DNA from 2 places in the Vibrio aerogenes genome. Region 1 is predicted to be linked to the other one. Evidence: riboswitches for the same ligand, from Rfam matches in the RefSeq annotation. Region 1 holds a riboswitch; the other holds the start of a gene.

Region 1 (7,972 bases):
GGCGAAAACGCCTTTTGGTGATCGCTGGCCGGAGCAGGATTGGAAGCGCATCCCTGCGCCCAATCCTTCAAAAATCTTCCTGATTTTTGCCCTTTTTTTATGGTTTTATTTTGCTGCGTGAGGTTAAAAATTCTTGTTCCCATGCTCTGCGTGGGAACACATACGGGTGTCAAAAAGGACGTTTAAATTTTATCTGTTAGATGGCGTTTCAGGAGATGTAACCCACCCACAAAAAGAGCCACAAGCGTGGCTCTGAGTTAACTTAGTTTTGAACAACGATGTTATTCCGGCACTTCCACTTTCAGCGTGGTGATTTCTCTGATTGAAGCATGAATGGTCAGCAGCTTATTCAGGTAAAGCAGCACCTCACGCGCTTGTGGGCTTTTCTGGTTCATCTCGTTGAGATGATCCTCAAGCTGGATCAGATATTCACGGGCTTTCTGTGAAAGATTTGGATCGTAGGTGATTGTTGCAGGCATAAGTGCCTCCTTTGTGTTAAATCGAAGAAATTCACCACTCAGAGGTACCAAGAATGGGTGGTGAACTGGACAAGGTTGGTACACCGCCACAAAGGGAACGGCCTGACCGAAGTCAGCCTCATCCAGCCCACCATCATTATGAATGAATCCGTCTAAAGAATAGTCAAATCCATAAAATTAAGATGTGTAAAGGCCGTACATAAAAAAGACCAGCAAATGCTGGCGCTTATGCACCTTTGTGTTCGCGGGGTACCAAACCCGCCACCGGATTTTGCCGGTGAGCGGGTAGGATAATCTTGGTGGGGGTAGGGTGTCAATTGTTGTATATGGGGAAATTAGATAGCTTGGGACAGGTGCTTTAGATATCTTCTACCCCAATGCTTTGAAGTAACGCTGAATACTGGTCTGGATCTTTTTCCTGAATTTTCTGCAAGATAAAGCTTGCTGTTGTTTTCATCTCAGGGACATCAATTGGTAAAATACTTCTCTCAAATATTCCCTCCAAATGAGAATATTCGTTATTAATGCGATCTGTTAGTGATGCCGCTAAAGCATCATCACCAAAAAAATGCGTCAACTTGTCACCTTTTTCCATGGAATTGGGATACTTGTAGTACAGGAATGCTTCAAGAAACTTCCGGGCATTGTTCCCAAAATTGTAGTAACAATCATGATTTGCATCACATTCTATCTCTGCGTGGGCGCATTTATAGATTTGATGAAACAAGAAATTAAACTCCGTGACGTAGTTTTTCAAGTATGTTGGCATTAATTTAATATCACTGACCTGATTTGTTCGGGTAATAATAAAGTACTGAGATTTTTTTTTATTCAAAGCGCCGGGAAGTCTCTTCAGATACTTCAAAAAGTCTAAGTTATGAGTTGAAATAAATAGCTGCTTAAAGCGATCACGTTCTTTTGTCTCACCGTCATCTTCATATTTCTCCGGCTTTACAATTTGGGCATTAATGAGGCTGTAGACAAAAAAGATATGATTTGCATCCAAGCTAGAGATAGGATCATCGATCCAGATAATTGGTTTATTACCTCTGGTTTCTACGTCTTCAAGCTTGGCCATGAAGTAACAGAAAGCTATCAGACTACATTCACCCTCACTGAGATGGAATGCCTTTTGATCATCTCGAGTTACCTCAAATCGGTATCCGGATGATTCGTCTCCGGGGATTTCTTCGATGGCTTTGAGAGAAAGATGCTGATGGCCGAAGAAATTGTTCAAATAATCATTTACGCGGTCAGCTCCCTTGCTTTCGTCTTTTAGCTGAGCCTTCAGATTATCTATTTCCTTTCGTTTTGTAACAACTCCTTCTTTTGCGGAGTTTCTGGTTGTCTCCGCTAAATCCATAGACTTTTTCAGTGCACTAATAGCTGTATTTTCTTCTTCAAACTTTATGTCGGTGATGAATGTAAAAATCTCATGGAGGCGAAGAGCCGTACGAGCTTCAGACTGTTCAGAACTTAATGAATCTGCAAACTGGTTGGATTTAATTCTGATTTGGTCATACGAATCCCTAATCGCATTCAAATTTTCTTCAACCGACTCTGGTTCATTTAATTCAAGAGGCGTAAAAATGTTATCTTTTCTTTTTTCGATCTGCTCTTTTATGGAATCCAGACTCTCAATGTAAGACGTTGATATGGTCGATAGCTGTCCTGCCAGCGAATCTAAGTCAGCAGTATAGTTAGAGTAGAAGTCTGAGTTGTTGATTTTCAGTAGATTGGGAACCCGGGATCGCTCACGTTCAATCGACCCAATAAGGGTTTCCAGATCTTGACGCAGTTCTTCGGACTCCTGATTAAAATGCTTGTCCAGCTTCTCCCACAAATCGTCTGGAAGATCACTCCCACAAAATGCGCATTTATCTCTTTTCTTTTGATGGTGACCTCTGGCAGTCCTGACCCAATTTTCCAAAGCTACATCGTTTAACAATTCTTGGATTGGTTCAGAAGCCTGTATTTTTTTTTCGATTAGTTCTTTAGCCTTTAAAATGATCGTAGAGTATTGAAGGTTGAAGTTTGATGATTCAGGGATCTCTGGTTTGAGTTCTTCTCTTAGGAGTTCATAAAACTTCTCTACTTGCTCATCAGAAAGCACAGAGTAAGTATCTTTTGTAACAGTCGAGATATCTGCCCTGATTTTTGTGACATTGTAGTTAGCATCACCAAAGGATTTATTGTGCTTGATTCCAGAGTCAGCTTTATTAGCTTTATCACGTAATTTTCTCTCCAATTCTGACGACTTGTTCTTATAGTCTTGTTGGGCTTCTTTGAATCTCTCGTTTGCAACAAGAAACTCTCCTTGCAATCCAGACTTATCTTCTTCGCTCCCCAGTTTGGCTTCATTCTCTTCGATTTCTTTTTCAAGGTTTGTATTATCTTCACCCAAGATGGCGAACGAATTGATGGTCTGCCCGTCATTAACAATGAAATGCAGGTTGTCCCGAACAAAATCTTCATTAAAAACCCGGATAATTTGACCATGATTTTTTAGTGAGTTTTGTGTAACAGTACTACCGCCATCAAAGGTCAATTGAAACTTTGGTGAGTTATATTTATCTGAGATATATCCAGTCTCTAAAGCTCTGAGGATCCGAGAAAGTGTTGTTTTCCCAGAGTAGTTGCGCCCATAAAGAATATTTAGTTTTTTACATTCTGCGATGTTGTTTCCTTTATCTCGCATAGATGATGACCATTGAAAGTTGTCATATACTGCCATACTTTCTATTGAGTCTATTCTCTTTAGGTGTCCGCTCATGCTCATCTCAACTAATTATGCCTAATGGTTATTTATTCTTCGAATTGCTCATTAAAATATACGATTATCCTTGGTCATCACAGAGAGTTGGGATATGTACAAACTCACCAAACGTCTCCCATCAACTCCATAACAAAAAAGTAGCACATCAACAAGAAACCACACAATTCAGGGCAAAAATCCTGGACGGATTTTTGAGGTTTTGTGCGCAGGATGCGCTTACAAAACCGTTCCGGCCAGCGCCCACCAAAAGGATTTTCTGGATACTCTTTCATCCGGGAAAGAGTATCTGGGGCGCGAGCACCAAGCGCTGATTGGATCAACAAAACTTAATAGCGCACCAAACCATCCACAGAAGCCAGAATCTTCCGCACCATCTACAAAAGTCAAAATCTTCCGAAAAACCAATTCAAAACAAAACCTCCCAGATAATAAATCTCATTCAACCAACATTGATGAACATCATATCCGCCAGCGCTCACCCTGTGAGAGACTCAACCACGCGTTTAGTCCCTACACATACAGCATCATTCTGATGTGGCAGGTGAAAAGTGAATCAGGTGAGAATCCTGAACTGTACCCGCAACTGTAAGCGGCCTTGTGTTTCCGGTGTGAAATGTCAGCCCGTAAGTCAGATCCTGCTAAACGAAGTATCAGTTACAGAACAATCTGGGCGGGAGCACTCAGAGTCGTCTTATCCTGCGATTTCTCCTGCCCTTGTTGTCTTTAAAATATGAGATTAATGTGCATCGGTGCATATTGTTCTCTCTTAATGATCTGTTTCAGGGAATGATCAGGGAATGTGTACGTGGGAAAATTAAAACGTTCAAAGCACCACTCAGAGTTGCGCCAGGGTTATACCACCGGGGCATGTGCTGCTGCGGCTGCACGGGCCGCGGTCAGAACGCTGATAACCCGCGAGTTATCAGATGATATTGCGATCCGGTTGCCGAACCACGATTGGGTGACTTTTCCACTGGTCCGCCTTGAACCTGTTTTTTCTGAAATTGTTTTTTCTGAAACGCACCGGCCCGAAAACGCGCTGCCTGAAAGCGTTCAATTCAAAAAGAATACCGAAGTCACGGCAGGCATTATCAAGGATGCCGGGGATGATCCGGATTGTACTCATGGGCTGGAAATTCAGTGTACTGCCCGCTGGTGCGATGAGCCGGGGATTCACCTGAAAGGGGGCGTTGGTGTGGCGACAGTCACGCTTCCCGGTCTCGAATTGCCGGTGGGTGAGCCCGCGATCAACCCGGTGCCCAGAGCACATATTGCCGAAATGGTTCAGCTTGAACTGGCACAAGTGCCCGACACCATCAGCCAGCAATATGGCATAGAACTGACCATCTCTGTGCCCGGTGGCGAAGAAGCCGCGAAACAAACCATCAGCGAGCGGCTTGGGCTGGTGGGTGGTATCTCGATTATCGGTACCCGCGGCACAGTCAAACCTTTTTCAACCTCGGCTTATGCGGCATCGGTCCGGCAATCGATCCAGATTGCCCGTGCCAACGGGCTGCACCATGTCATCCTCACGACCGGCGGCCGGTCTGAAAAAGCAGCCATGACTCACTTCCCGCAAGCCTCTGACATGGCCTTTATACAGGCCGGGGATTTTATCGGCGTGGGCCTGAGAGCAGGTAAACGTTACGGTATCAGTCAAGTCTCATTGGTGACCATGATCGGCAAGCTGGCAAAACTGACTTCAGGCCGGATGATGACCCATGTCTCCGGGCATGCCATTGACTTTAATCATCTCAGCCAGCTTGCCGCAGAAACACAGCTCCCCGATGCGGTGTGCCAGCAAATTGCGCACGCCAATACAGGCAGACATATGCTGGAACTGGTGCGCGAACATCAGCCGCAATCTTTCCTCAACCGGCTGTGTGAAGAAGCCAGAAAACACGCGAGTCAATACGTTGCCGGTGCATCAGAGATTGAAGTGATATTGATTGATTTTGATGGCACCCCGTTGGCAGGAGCAAAGAAAGGTTAAATAACAAGCTGCTTATCAGGATGTATCTGGTCAGATAGCAGTCATAGATAAACAAAGATCAGGCGAAAGTAACATGAATGCAATGCAACAAATGACCCGTCAGGGACGGGCGATTGAAAATGACTCATTTGCCATTATCGACCATGAAATCCAGCAGTTTCATGGCGGTCATCAGTTTGATGAGAGGCAATGGCCCGTGGTCAGAAGAGCGATTCATACCACGGGAGATTTTGAATTCGCCCGGCTGTTTCAATTCAGCGCTGGTGCGGTTCAGGCCGGGATTCGCGCCTTAAAAGCCGGTGCGCCGGTTGTCAGTGATGTCTCGATGATCATCAGTGGCCTGAGTGCGCAGCGCCTGTCGATCAACCACAATCAGGCCTGCTGCTTTATCGGTGATGAAGACGTGATTGCGACTGCAAAGGAGAAAGGCGAAACACGGGCCATCTGGGCGATGCGCAAAGCACGGGATCTTGGCCTGCTGGATGGTGCGGTGATTGGGATCGGCAATGCCCCGACAGCACTGTATGAAGTGCTGCGGATGGTGGAAGCCGGTGAAATCAAACCGGCGCTGATCGTCGGGATTCCGGTGGGATTTGTCAAAGCCGATGCATCGAAACAGGCGCTGCTGGAACAGACAAAAGTCCCGTACATTGTCAGTACCGGGCGCAAGGGCGGCAGCCCCATTGTGGTCTCGACGATTCACGCCCTGCTTTATCAGACGGTAGAAAAATAATGGCAAATATTGTTGTGATTGGGGTGCCGGAAGATGGCTGCCTGAGCTTAACCAGCCGCGCCGTCAGTGCGGTGTCTCAGGCGAGAGTGGTTGCCGGACATCCCCGCCACCGGGTCTGGTTTCCGCAGTTTGAGGGCATCTTTCTGGATATGACACAGGGTTTTTCAAACTGGCTCAATCAGGTGATTGATCAAAGTGAAGAAGGCGATGTCGTGGTGCTGGCTTCGGGTGACCCGCTGTTTTTCGGCATTGGTGGCACTTTATTGAAGCAGCTTCCGGCCAGTGACTTATCATTTATTCCGGCGCAAAGTTCAGCGCAGTTAGCCTTTTCACGGCTGGGACTGCCGTGGCATGACGCCGCTTATCTGTCTTGTCATGGCCGGGGTTTAAACGGGTTGGTGGCGCGAATGCAGCAGGGCGCTCTGTTTACCCTGCTGACGGATAAGACCAACACGCCACAAGTGATTGCCCGCCACCTGAAAACCTATCACGAAACGCACTGGACACTCACGGTGTGTGAACAGCTGGGCAGTCCCCGTGAGCAAATCCGAACATTTGGTATTGATGAACTGGCTCAATGTGAGACTGAATTCGATCCGCTGAATATTCTGGTAGCCCAGCGGGGCAGCCCTGCGCTTTGGGGCGGTCACGGGCAGTTCGCAGCCGATGAAAGCTTTTTGAAGCGTATGCCGCAAAAAGGGTTGATCACCAAACAGGCTGTCAGACATCTGGCGCTCACCGCAATGTGTATCCGACAGGATGATGTGGTCTGGGACGTCGGTTCCGGCTCCGGTTCGATCGCGATCGAATCCGCCAAATTTGCCGCCAGAGGTCAGGTATTTGCTGTGGAGTGCAACGACGCCTGTTTTGACAGTCTTCAGGCGAACATTTTTGCACATGGCACCGATCATGTTCAGCTGATCACCGGGTCTGCACCGGCAGCGCTGGCGGACCTTCCCAAACCGAATGCGGTGTTTGTCGGTGGCAGCCGGGGCGAGATGGATGCGATTCTGACCGGGGCCTGGGCGGCTTTGCAGGCAGGTGGCAGGCTGGTGGTGAGTGCAGTGACGATGGATACGGTGTCAGAAGTTTATCAATGGGCAAGTGCCTGCGAACTTCAGTTTGATGCTCAACTCGTCAACATCTCCAATACGCAGCCGCTGGCGCATTATCAGCGTTATCAGGCCGAAAATCCGATTCATCTCTTTTCATTTTCTAAAGAACAATCATTTGTAAAAACGCATTTATTTGTAAAAAAAACAGTCGTCTCAGAAGGAAACTCATGAATAATAATCAATATGGTCAGTTGTATGCGGTCGGTGTGGGGACAGGAGATAGTGAGCTGTTGACGCTCAAAGCCGCCCGCCTGATTCAGGAAGCGGATGTGATCGCGATTCCTGAAAAAAACAAAGGGCAAGGTGACTCCTTTGCCTGGGAGATTGTAACCGGCGCCATCCCGGAAGCAGAGATTGACGGAGAACGCTGTTTTCTTCACTTCCCGATGACCCGCAACCCTTCGGTGAATGTCCCGGCCTGGCAGGCTGCGGCCATGGCGATTCATGACCGGCTCAGGCTGGGGCAGTCCGTGGTGTTTATTACCGAAGGCGATCCTTCGGTCTTCAGCACCTGGAGTTATATTCAGCAAGAGCTGGAAGACATCATGCCGGATGTGGTGCCGGTGATCGTGCCGGGCGTGACTTCGGTGACAGCAGTGCCGGCGGCGACAAAAATTCCGCTGGCGGAAGGTAAAGAACGGTTTTGTGTGGTACCGGCGACGTATGGCATCGACTGTCTGGAGCGACTGGTCAAAGAGTTTGACACTATTTTGCTCATCAAAGCAGGCCGGATGATTGCGCCGCTCTCTGCCAAATTAAAAGCGCTGGGACTGGAAGATACCGCGACGTATGTATCACACGCCAGTACCGACAAAGAAGAAATCTACCGCAACCTTGAGGATGTGCCGCAGGAGCACCGTTACTTCTCGATGGTGC
Region 2 (7,972 bases), on a different replicon from region 1:
ATTTGTTAATACAAACCATTTTAAAACACACTTCACCAAATATGCTTTAAAATGGTGGAGCTATGCGGGATCGAACCGCAGACCTCCTGCGTGCAAGGCAGGCGCTCTCCCAGCTGAGCTATAGCCCCGTATGTGATTGGTGGGTCTGAGTGGACTTGAACCACCGACCTCTCGCTTATCAGGCGAACGCTCTAACCACCTGAGCTACAGACCCAACGACTCTTTCTAAACCAAATCAATCTGTGTGAGCACTCATCAACGTATCTTTATCGTTAAGGAGGTGATCCAGCGCCAGGTTCCCCTAGCGCTACCTTGTTACGACTTCACCCCAGTCATGAACCACAAAGTGGCAAGCGTCCTCCCGAAGGTTAAACTACCTGCTTCTTTTGCAGCCCACTCCCATGGTGTGACGGGCGGTGTGTACAAGGCCCGGGAACGTATTCACCGTAGCATTCTGATCTACGATTACTAGCGATTCCGACTTCATGGAGTCGAGTTGCAGACTCCAATCCGGACTACGACGGACTTTTTGGGATTCGCACACTTTCGCAAGTTAGCTGCCCTCTGTATCCGCCATTGTAGCACGTGTGTAGCCCTACTCGTAAGGGCCATGATGACTTGACGTCGTCCCCACCTTCCTCCGGTTTATCACCGGCAGTCTCCCTGAAGTTCCCACCCGAAGTGCTGGCAATCAAGGATAAGGGTTGCGCTCGTTGCGGGACTTAACCCAACATTTCACAACACGAGCTGACGACAGCCATGCAGCACCTGTCTCAGAGCTCCCGAAGGCACTAATCCATCTCTGGAAAATTCTCTGGATGTCAAGAGTAGGTAAGGTTCTTCGCGTTGCATCGAATTAAACCACATGCTCCACCGCTTGTGCGGGCCCCCGTCAATTCATTTGAGTTTTAATCTTGCGACCGTACTCCCCAGGCGGTCTACTTAACGCGTTAGCTCCGAAAGCCACGGCTCAAGGCCACAACCTCCAAGTAGACATCGTTTACGGCGTGGACTACCAGGGTATCTAATCCTGTTTGCTCCCCACGCTTTCGCATCTGAGTGTCAGTATCTGTCCAGGGGGCCGCCTTCGCCACCGGTATTCCTTCAGATCTCTACGCATTTCACCGCTACACCTGAAATTCTACCCCCCTCTACAGTACTCTAGATGACCAGTTTCAAATGCTGTTCCGGGGTTAAGCCCCGGGCTTTCACATCTGACTTAATCATCCACCTGCATGCGCTTTACGCCCAGTAATTCCGATTAACGCTCGCACCCTCCGTATTACCGCGGCTGCTGGCACGGAGTTAGCCGGTGCTTCTTCTGCAGCTAACGTCAAATGATGCACGTATTAAATACACCACCTTCCTCACTGCTGAAAGTACTTTACAACCCGAAGGCCTTCTTCATACACGCGGCATGGCTGCATCAGGCTTGCGCCCATTGTGCAATATTCCCCACTGCTGCCTCCCGTAGGAGTCTGGACCGTGTCTCAGTTCCAGTGTGGCTGATCATCCTCTCAGACCAGCTAGGGATCGTCGCCTTGGTGAGCCCTTACCTCACCAACAAGCTAATCCCACCTGGGCATATCCCGACGCGAGAGGCCCGAAGGTCCCCCTCTTTGGTCCGTAGACGTTATGCGGTATTAGCCATCGTTTCCAATGGTTATCCCCCACATCAGGGCAATTTCCCAGGCATTACTCACCCGTCCGCCGCTCGACGCCAAGAAAGCAAGCTTTCTTTCGTTTCCGCCCGACTTGCATGTGTTAAGCCTGCCGCCAGCGTTCAATCTGAGCCATGATCAAACTCTTCAATTAAAGTTTTTTCTGAAGCCGGAGCTTCTGCTCAATGAATACTGTGATATTACATCGTAATATCGAATTGACTGTGCCAATATCTCATCAGAGATATCGATTTGGTCACTCATTCACTGATAAATCTTTTTATAAGATATCTGTTAACGAGTACCCACACAGATTGATTGGTTTATATTGTTAAAGAGCTGCTCTTCTCAGCATTGCTTCGAAGAGGCGGTCATTCTAGCGGGATAATTATCAGTGTCAAACACTTTTTTAAATTTTCCTTTTAAGCCCTGACCGGACTCACATCGTTCAGGCTGTTGTTGCCGCCATCCCGTGTCAGTGGGGCGCATTATAGGGGAGTAATTATATCTGGCAAGTACTTTTTTATGTTTTTTATTTGTTTGGACAATAATCACACAATCCAGGTAAATTAATGTTATAACCTTTGAAGACAATCACAGCGATTGATTGGAAAAACACCATACATAAACGTAAGATTCATATATCTGTTCTTTTTTTTATAATTATTCAGCTTTCTTATTAATTGATAAGTAGTATTCCAATATGAATTTAAATAAAACCGTTTTATGGGTGGCCGTATATAGCATTGTAGGTGTTGCTATATTATCTCAGATAACGCTTCCCTCATTTTTTGCATTTCTCGCCGGCACTATAGGTGCGACTGTGCTGTTTTTTTTGAACACACGTGTCGCTAAGGCTCCGTCAGCAGAACAATCTCAGAGTAAAACGACCACTTTATATGTAGGAAATCTACCCTACAAAGCAAATGAGTCGAATGTGAAAACCTTATTTGCTCAGTATGGTGATGTTTTTGCAGTTCGCTTAATGAAAGATAAACGGACAGGAAAACGACGCGGATTTGGTTTTGTGGTTATGCCTGCATCAGATGCACCCAGAGCACTGGAGAATCTGAATGAACATAATTACATGGACAGAACATTAAAAGTTCGTGTAGCAAATGATCCTAAGTCGCCGGAATCAATTGAATCCGATTGAATCCTAACTGTCTGACGGTTTCTTCCAGCGCACCCGGATTATTTGGGGTAGCGCTGGCATACATCAGGAAATGTTGACTTCTGTGACGCGAGATGCGGCTCTGCAATAAGCCTTCTACTCTTTTCGCAATCGCATAACCAGAATCAATCAGGAGTGTCTCGCTGCCCAATACAGTCTGAATTTCATCTCTGATCAATGGGAAATGGGTACACCCTAAAACAGCAACATCAATTTGGTTGATTACAGGCTGGAGAACTTTTTGTATCTCATCAATATCAATAGTCTCTCCTCTCATCTTATTCTCTGCAATATCAACCAATGTGGTCGAACCCAGCCTGATCACTTCTTTTCCGGATGAAAAATCATTGATTAAGTCCGAGGTATACTGCCTGTTAACCGTCGCAGGCGTTGCGATAAGACCGACACGATGCCTGGCAAGCAGGCAAGCAGGCTTGATAGCTGGCACAACCCCCACTACGGGAATACTTAGCATCGTTCTCAGAGACGGCAGTACAATCGTACTTGCCGTATTACAGGCAATAATAACAATATCGATATCATGGCTTCGAACCATATTGCCAATGAGTAACCCGACACGTTGCAATAAAACCGAGGATGGTAATTCCCCATAGGGATAGGCCTCATTATCGAACAGGTAAATATAATTATGTTGCGGCAACAGCTGATAGATTTCCTGGTAGACGGACAATCCACCGACTCCGGAATCAAAAATAAGAATGTTAGATGCCAATGTGGACACGATATTAAACTGATTTATATAACAACTTATCCGCGAATAATACGCTTAAGTAAAAAAATGACAACGCCTCTCAGGGCATATCGGGGTAAAAGTTAAAGAAAGGGGGCACAGCTTATATAAAGCTGGTAGTGCAGTGCATAACTGCGCTACCAGAGATAATATATGATTCATTCAATTCTAAAATTGATATCGAATGTTCAGATAGTATGCACGTTCAGGAGATACATACCCTTTCGCTGTTTCATATTCTTTATCAAAGAGATTATCAATACGGGCATTTATAGTTACTGATTCACTGGCATAATAGCTAACCGCTGTATCAACAAGTGAGTACCCCCCCAAGACAATGTTATTGTATGGATAAGAGCTATAGTCAACATCGGGACGTTCACCAACAAATTGGTAACTGACTGACCAGTCAAGTTGAGAGAAACTAATCAACGCATTCCACTTATACATTTCTTTAGCACGGCGCTGGAGTTGTTGACCATTCTCATCTTCAGCATGCTTATATTCTGCACTAATCTGATGCTGAATGATTCCGGTATTAAATTCTGAAGTAAACTCAACACCTTTAATATTCGTTTCTCCATCCACATTCATGTATACAAATGTTGAAGGATTATAATCAATCAGATTATCGATCTTATAATTATATGCTGAAACAGACCACCCAATGCCCTGAATATCACCTTCAAATGATATTTCTGCATTTTTCGACTTTTCAGATTTAAGGTTTGTTTCACCATATGTTGGATCATATTGCTGGTATAGATTTGGCGCTTTAAATGCCGTGCCATAATTTAATTTCAGACCAAACTCAGGAATAAATTGATATCCGGCCCCAAGGTTATAAGTTGCACGCCCACCAAATTCCTGATTGTGATCCCCCCGAAGACTCGCTTCGAGTAACAATTTTTCCTTCTGATAAGATCCAAAGCCATATGCAGCGAAGTTTTCACGATCAAATCTATTCGAGTTATTGATATCACTATAAGATTCATTTCTCCAGTCAATACCACCACCAACCACTGTTGCAGGGTTCAATTCGTAGTGACTATTCCACTGAATATTTTGCTGATGAACTTTATCTTTTGTACCGGAGTCTTTTCCGGTTGATTGAGTATAATTCCACCCCCGCTGACGCTGTGTATTCATCATCAGAGATGAATGAAATTGTTCCTGTTCAAAGTTACCGCCCAGAGTGACCGCATAATCTTTCTTTTCACTTTCTTTAAGGCTGTGAAAAGAAGAAAAACTGCCATCATATTGATAGGTATTTTGATACATTCTTGCATGGCTGAATAACTGTATATGGTCGTTAACCTGATGCACGTAACCAATCAAGCCATGGCTGCTTTTAAACCCGTGTTTATCATTGTCATTAACGCCAGTAAGCGGATGCACATTGTAACCGTCGGTACTTTCATGACCAGCCGCTAAATTCAACTGGCTCTTTTCTGTGGTCTGTAATCCGGCAATTGCATTGATTTCTTTATAATCCAGACTTCCCAAGCCCACATTAACTTCTTTCACTTCATGCTCAGATCGGGCAATCGTAATAATATTGATCACACCACCGATCGCTTCTGAGCCATAGAGAGAGGCTCTTGCACCACGGATATATTCGATTCTCCGGATATAGTTCAACGGAATTTGGTTAAAGTCTACTGCACCTTTAGCAGCTCGGGCAAAACGGACACCATCCACTAAAACTAACACTTGTGAAGAAGATGTACCCCGAACACTCAGTGATGCATTTTGTCCCCGGCCTCCATTCTGAAAGACCTGGATCCCAACCAACCGGCGCAGCAGCTGCGGCAAACTCTTGGCCTGAGTTGTTTCGATATCTTCTCTTGTGATTAATTCAACATCAGCCAGAGTCGTACCTGCTGATTGTTCATATCGGTTTGCAGATACAATCACTGGTTCATCTGCATAAGTACTGCCTACATACGAAAACAGCGATGCAACCGCTATCGCCAAACATGTTTTATTCATTATTATTCCCTAAATCGCGTAGTCCGTCTGAAAGATAATCATTCTTCGGTCACTGGCAGGTCTTCGGACTCAAGAGCATGATGTGTAAACGCTGATTTACTCATCGCCTCCGGTTTAACTTCCCACACATGAATGAATTTAGTGCAGTGTTGACTCAACCTTTGTTCTCTTTTACCGCTGCGCGTCAGTTCTGGATTTGCACCAGATTCCCTTTTCAGTTCTGCACATGACAGAACCACCAGCCGCGACAGATAGTATTGAGCATTGATAGAGATGTCCAGATGTGAAGAATCACTATGCATGAAGGCACTTAACCGTAAAGATTACATATGAATTCACTAGACATTAATACTGAATTGAATAAAATCTGCGCTCTTCTGAACTTTCCCTTTTGATGACGAGGCTGAATTATGATGAATCCTGACACAAATGCTGCAACTTACCTGGAGCAACTGGAAAAAAAAGTCTCGACACTCAAAAATATGTTTGCTGACTTCAATGCACCGGAACTAGAGGTGTTTGACTCTCCGGAAAAACATTATCGGATGAGAGCTGAGTTTCGGGTATGGCATGAAGGTGAAGACCTTTACTACATCATGTTTGATCAGACGACCAAACAGAAATATCGTGTTGACCAGTTTCCGGCTGCCAGTCTGCTCATTAACCAGGTGATGCCGGCATTAATTGAAAAGATTAAAGCAACCGATATACTCCGCCACAAACTATTTCAGGTAGACTTTCTCTCGACACTCAGCGGTGAAATTTTGGTGTCACTCTTATACCACAAGCCAATCAATGATGAATGGGATGAACAAGCCCGCCATCTCAGACAGCAACTGATCCAGGATGGATTTCAAATCAATATTATTGGCCGCGCAAGAAAAATCAAAAAGGTACTGGAAAGAGACTATGTCACCGAAACACTCTCAGTATACGGCCAGCCATTCATTTATCAGCAAGTCGAAAACAGCTTCACCCAGCCGAATGGGAAAGTCGCTGAAAAAATGTTGGAATGGGCTGTGGATTGCACACGGGAGAGTCAGGGAGATTTGCTGGAACTCTATTGCGGTAACGGTAATTTCTCCTTAGCCCTGGCACAAAATTTCAACCGTGTTCTGGCAACCGAGCTGGCAAAACCATCAGTTCAGTCAGCCCAATATAATATTGCTGCCAATCATATTGAGAATGTGCAAATCATTCGTATGTCTGCCGAAGAATTTACCGAGGCAATGGAAGGAAAAAGAGAATTCCGGCGGCTAAAAGATGCCAATATTGATCTGCAAGGCTATCAGTGTGAAACCATTTTCGTCGACCCACCCCGCTCAGGTATGGACATTGATACCTGTAAAATGGTCCAGAAATATCCCAGAATTTTGTACATCTCCTGCAATCCTGAAACACTGAGGCAGAACCTGGAAGTATTGAATCAAACGCATAAGATTTCAAGGTTTGCTTTATTTGACCAGTTTCCATACACCCACCATATGGAAGCAGGTGTGTTGCTGGAAGTAAGATCGTAATTCATCAAAAAAGGGCGCGATCATCTGCGCCCTTCATCCACAAACTAAAACCTGAAGATTAATCTTTCCTGCCCCAATATCCCATTTTCTTACCTATCCACATCATCAATAACAGCGTCAGAATAATTGCCAGAAAATTAGATCCTTCTTCGGGGTATTGCGCTTTCATAAATGCTGAATGACCAAAAATTCCGACAAAGAAACAAGCGACGCCGACTAATGGAAAATCTTCTGAAACAGGATGTTGTAAATAAGACTGATACAGTGACTGAACCGCTAATGCCAATGCAATAAATGGAAAAATTGAGAAAGAAACTTCGCTCATTGTCAGCCAGGACAAAATAGCATCGCCGCAGACTCCGGCAACAAAAGCAAGTATCAGATTTTTTCGCTCCATACCGGAACGAAAGCTACAATCATTATTCGACATTCATTTACTCCATTTTACTGATAATGTTCACCTAATATACGGTAATGGTTTACTCCCTGAGCGATGATTCTCAACTGAATAATCAACCGCTCAGCTAACGCATCTCTTTCATTTTTATCTAAATCCATCGCTTCAGCACCTGAGCTGAAAACCAGCGTGACTGAAGCTTCAGCCTGAATCGCAGCCATATCACGTTCTACACCTTTGAAAACAAGATACTCAGTTAGTTCAGCCGAAAAATGCTGAATCTCTCTTGCGACAGCAACACGAAACTCATAGGAGATACCAGAGCGTTCCCGGAGTAACAATCTGAATACATTGGGATTACATTCGATAAATTCCATGAACGTTTCTACCGAAGTACGGATGACACTTCCTTCTTTAGCAATGCGTTGCCTGGCCTGACGCATCAGCTGGCGAAGTAGTAACCCCCCTTCGTCCACC

What was found. A riboswitch is a leader RNA that binds a small molecule or an ion and turns the genes downstream of it on or off. The one in region 1 is predicted to bind cobalamin.
Region 2: linked by a shared signal. The riboswitch ahead of btuB (TonB-dependent vitamin B12 receptor) and the one ahead of OCV29_RS18250 (cobalt-precorrin-5B (C(1))-methyltransferase) in region 1 are both predicted to bind cobalamin.

Annotation. Positions count from the first base shown of each region.
Region 1 is NZ_AP024862.1:129,167-137,138, forward strand. It holds gene OCV29_RS18235 (hypothetical protein) at 1-143, opposite strand, end outside; gene OCV29_RS18240 (hypothetical protein) at 282-479, opposite strand; gene OCV29_RS18245 (AAA family ATPase) at 838-3,252, opposite strand; cobalamin riboswitch at 3,743-3,912, shown strand; gene OCV29_RS18250 (cobalt-precorrin-5B (C(1))-methyltransferase) at 4,061-5,248, shown strand; gene OCV29_RS18255 (precorrin-8X methylmutase) at 5,322-5,981, shown strand; gene OCV29_RS18260 (bifunctional cobalt-precorrin-7 (C(5))-methyltransferase/cobalt-precorrin-6B (C(15))-methyltransferase) at 5,981-7,267, shown strand; gene cobI (precorrin-2 C(20)-methyltransferase) at 7,264-7,972, shown strand, end outside.
Region 2 is NZ_AP024861.1:178,616-186,587, reverse strand. It holds tRNA gene OCV29_RS00845 (tRNA-Ala) at 53-128, opposite strand; tRNA gene OCV29_RS00840 (tRNA-Ile) at 138-214, opposite strand; rRNA gene OCV29_RS00835 (16S ribosomal RNA) at 274-1,815, opposite strand; gene OCV29_RS00830 (RNA recognition motif domain-containing protein) at 2,365-2,817, shown strand; gene murI (glutamate racemase) at 2,786-3,580, opposite strand; gene btuB (TonB-dependent vitamin B12 receptor) at 3,755-5,578, opposite strand; cobalamin riboswitch at 5,616-5,836, opposite strand; gene trmA (tRNA (uridine(54)-C5)-methyltransferase TrmA) at 5,989-7,098, shown strand; gene OCV29_RS00810 (YijD family membrane protein) at 7,157-7,528, opposite strand; gene fabR (HTH-type transcriptional repressor FabR) at 7,543-7,972, opposite strand, start outside.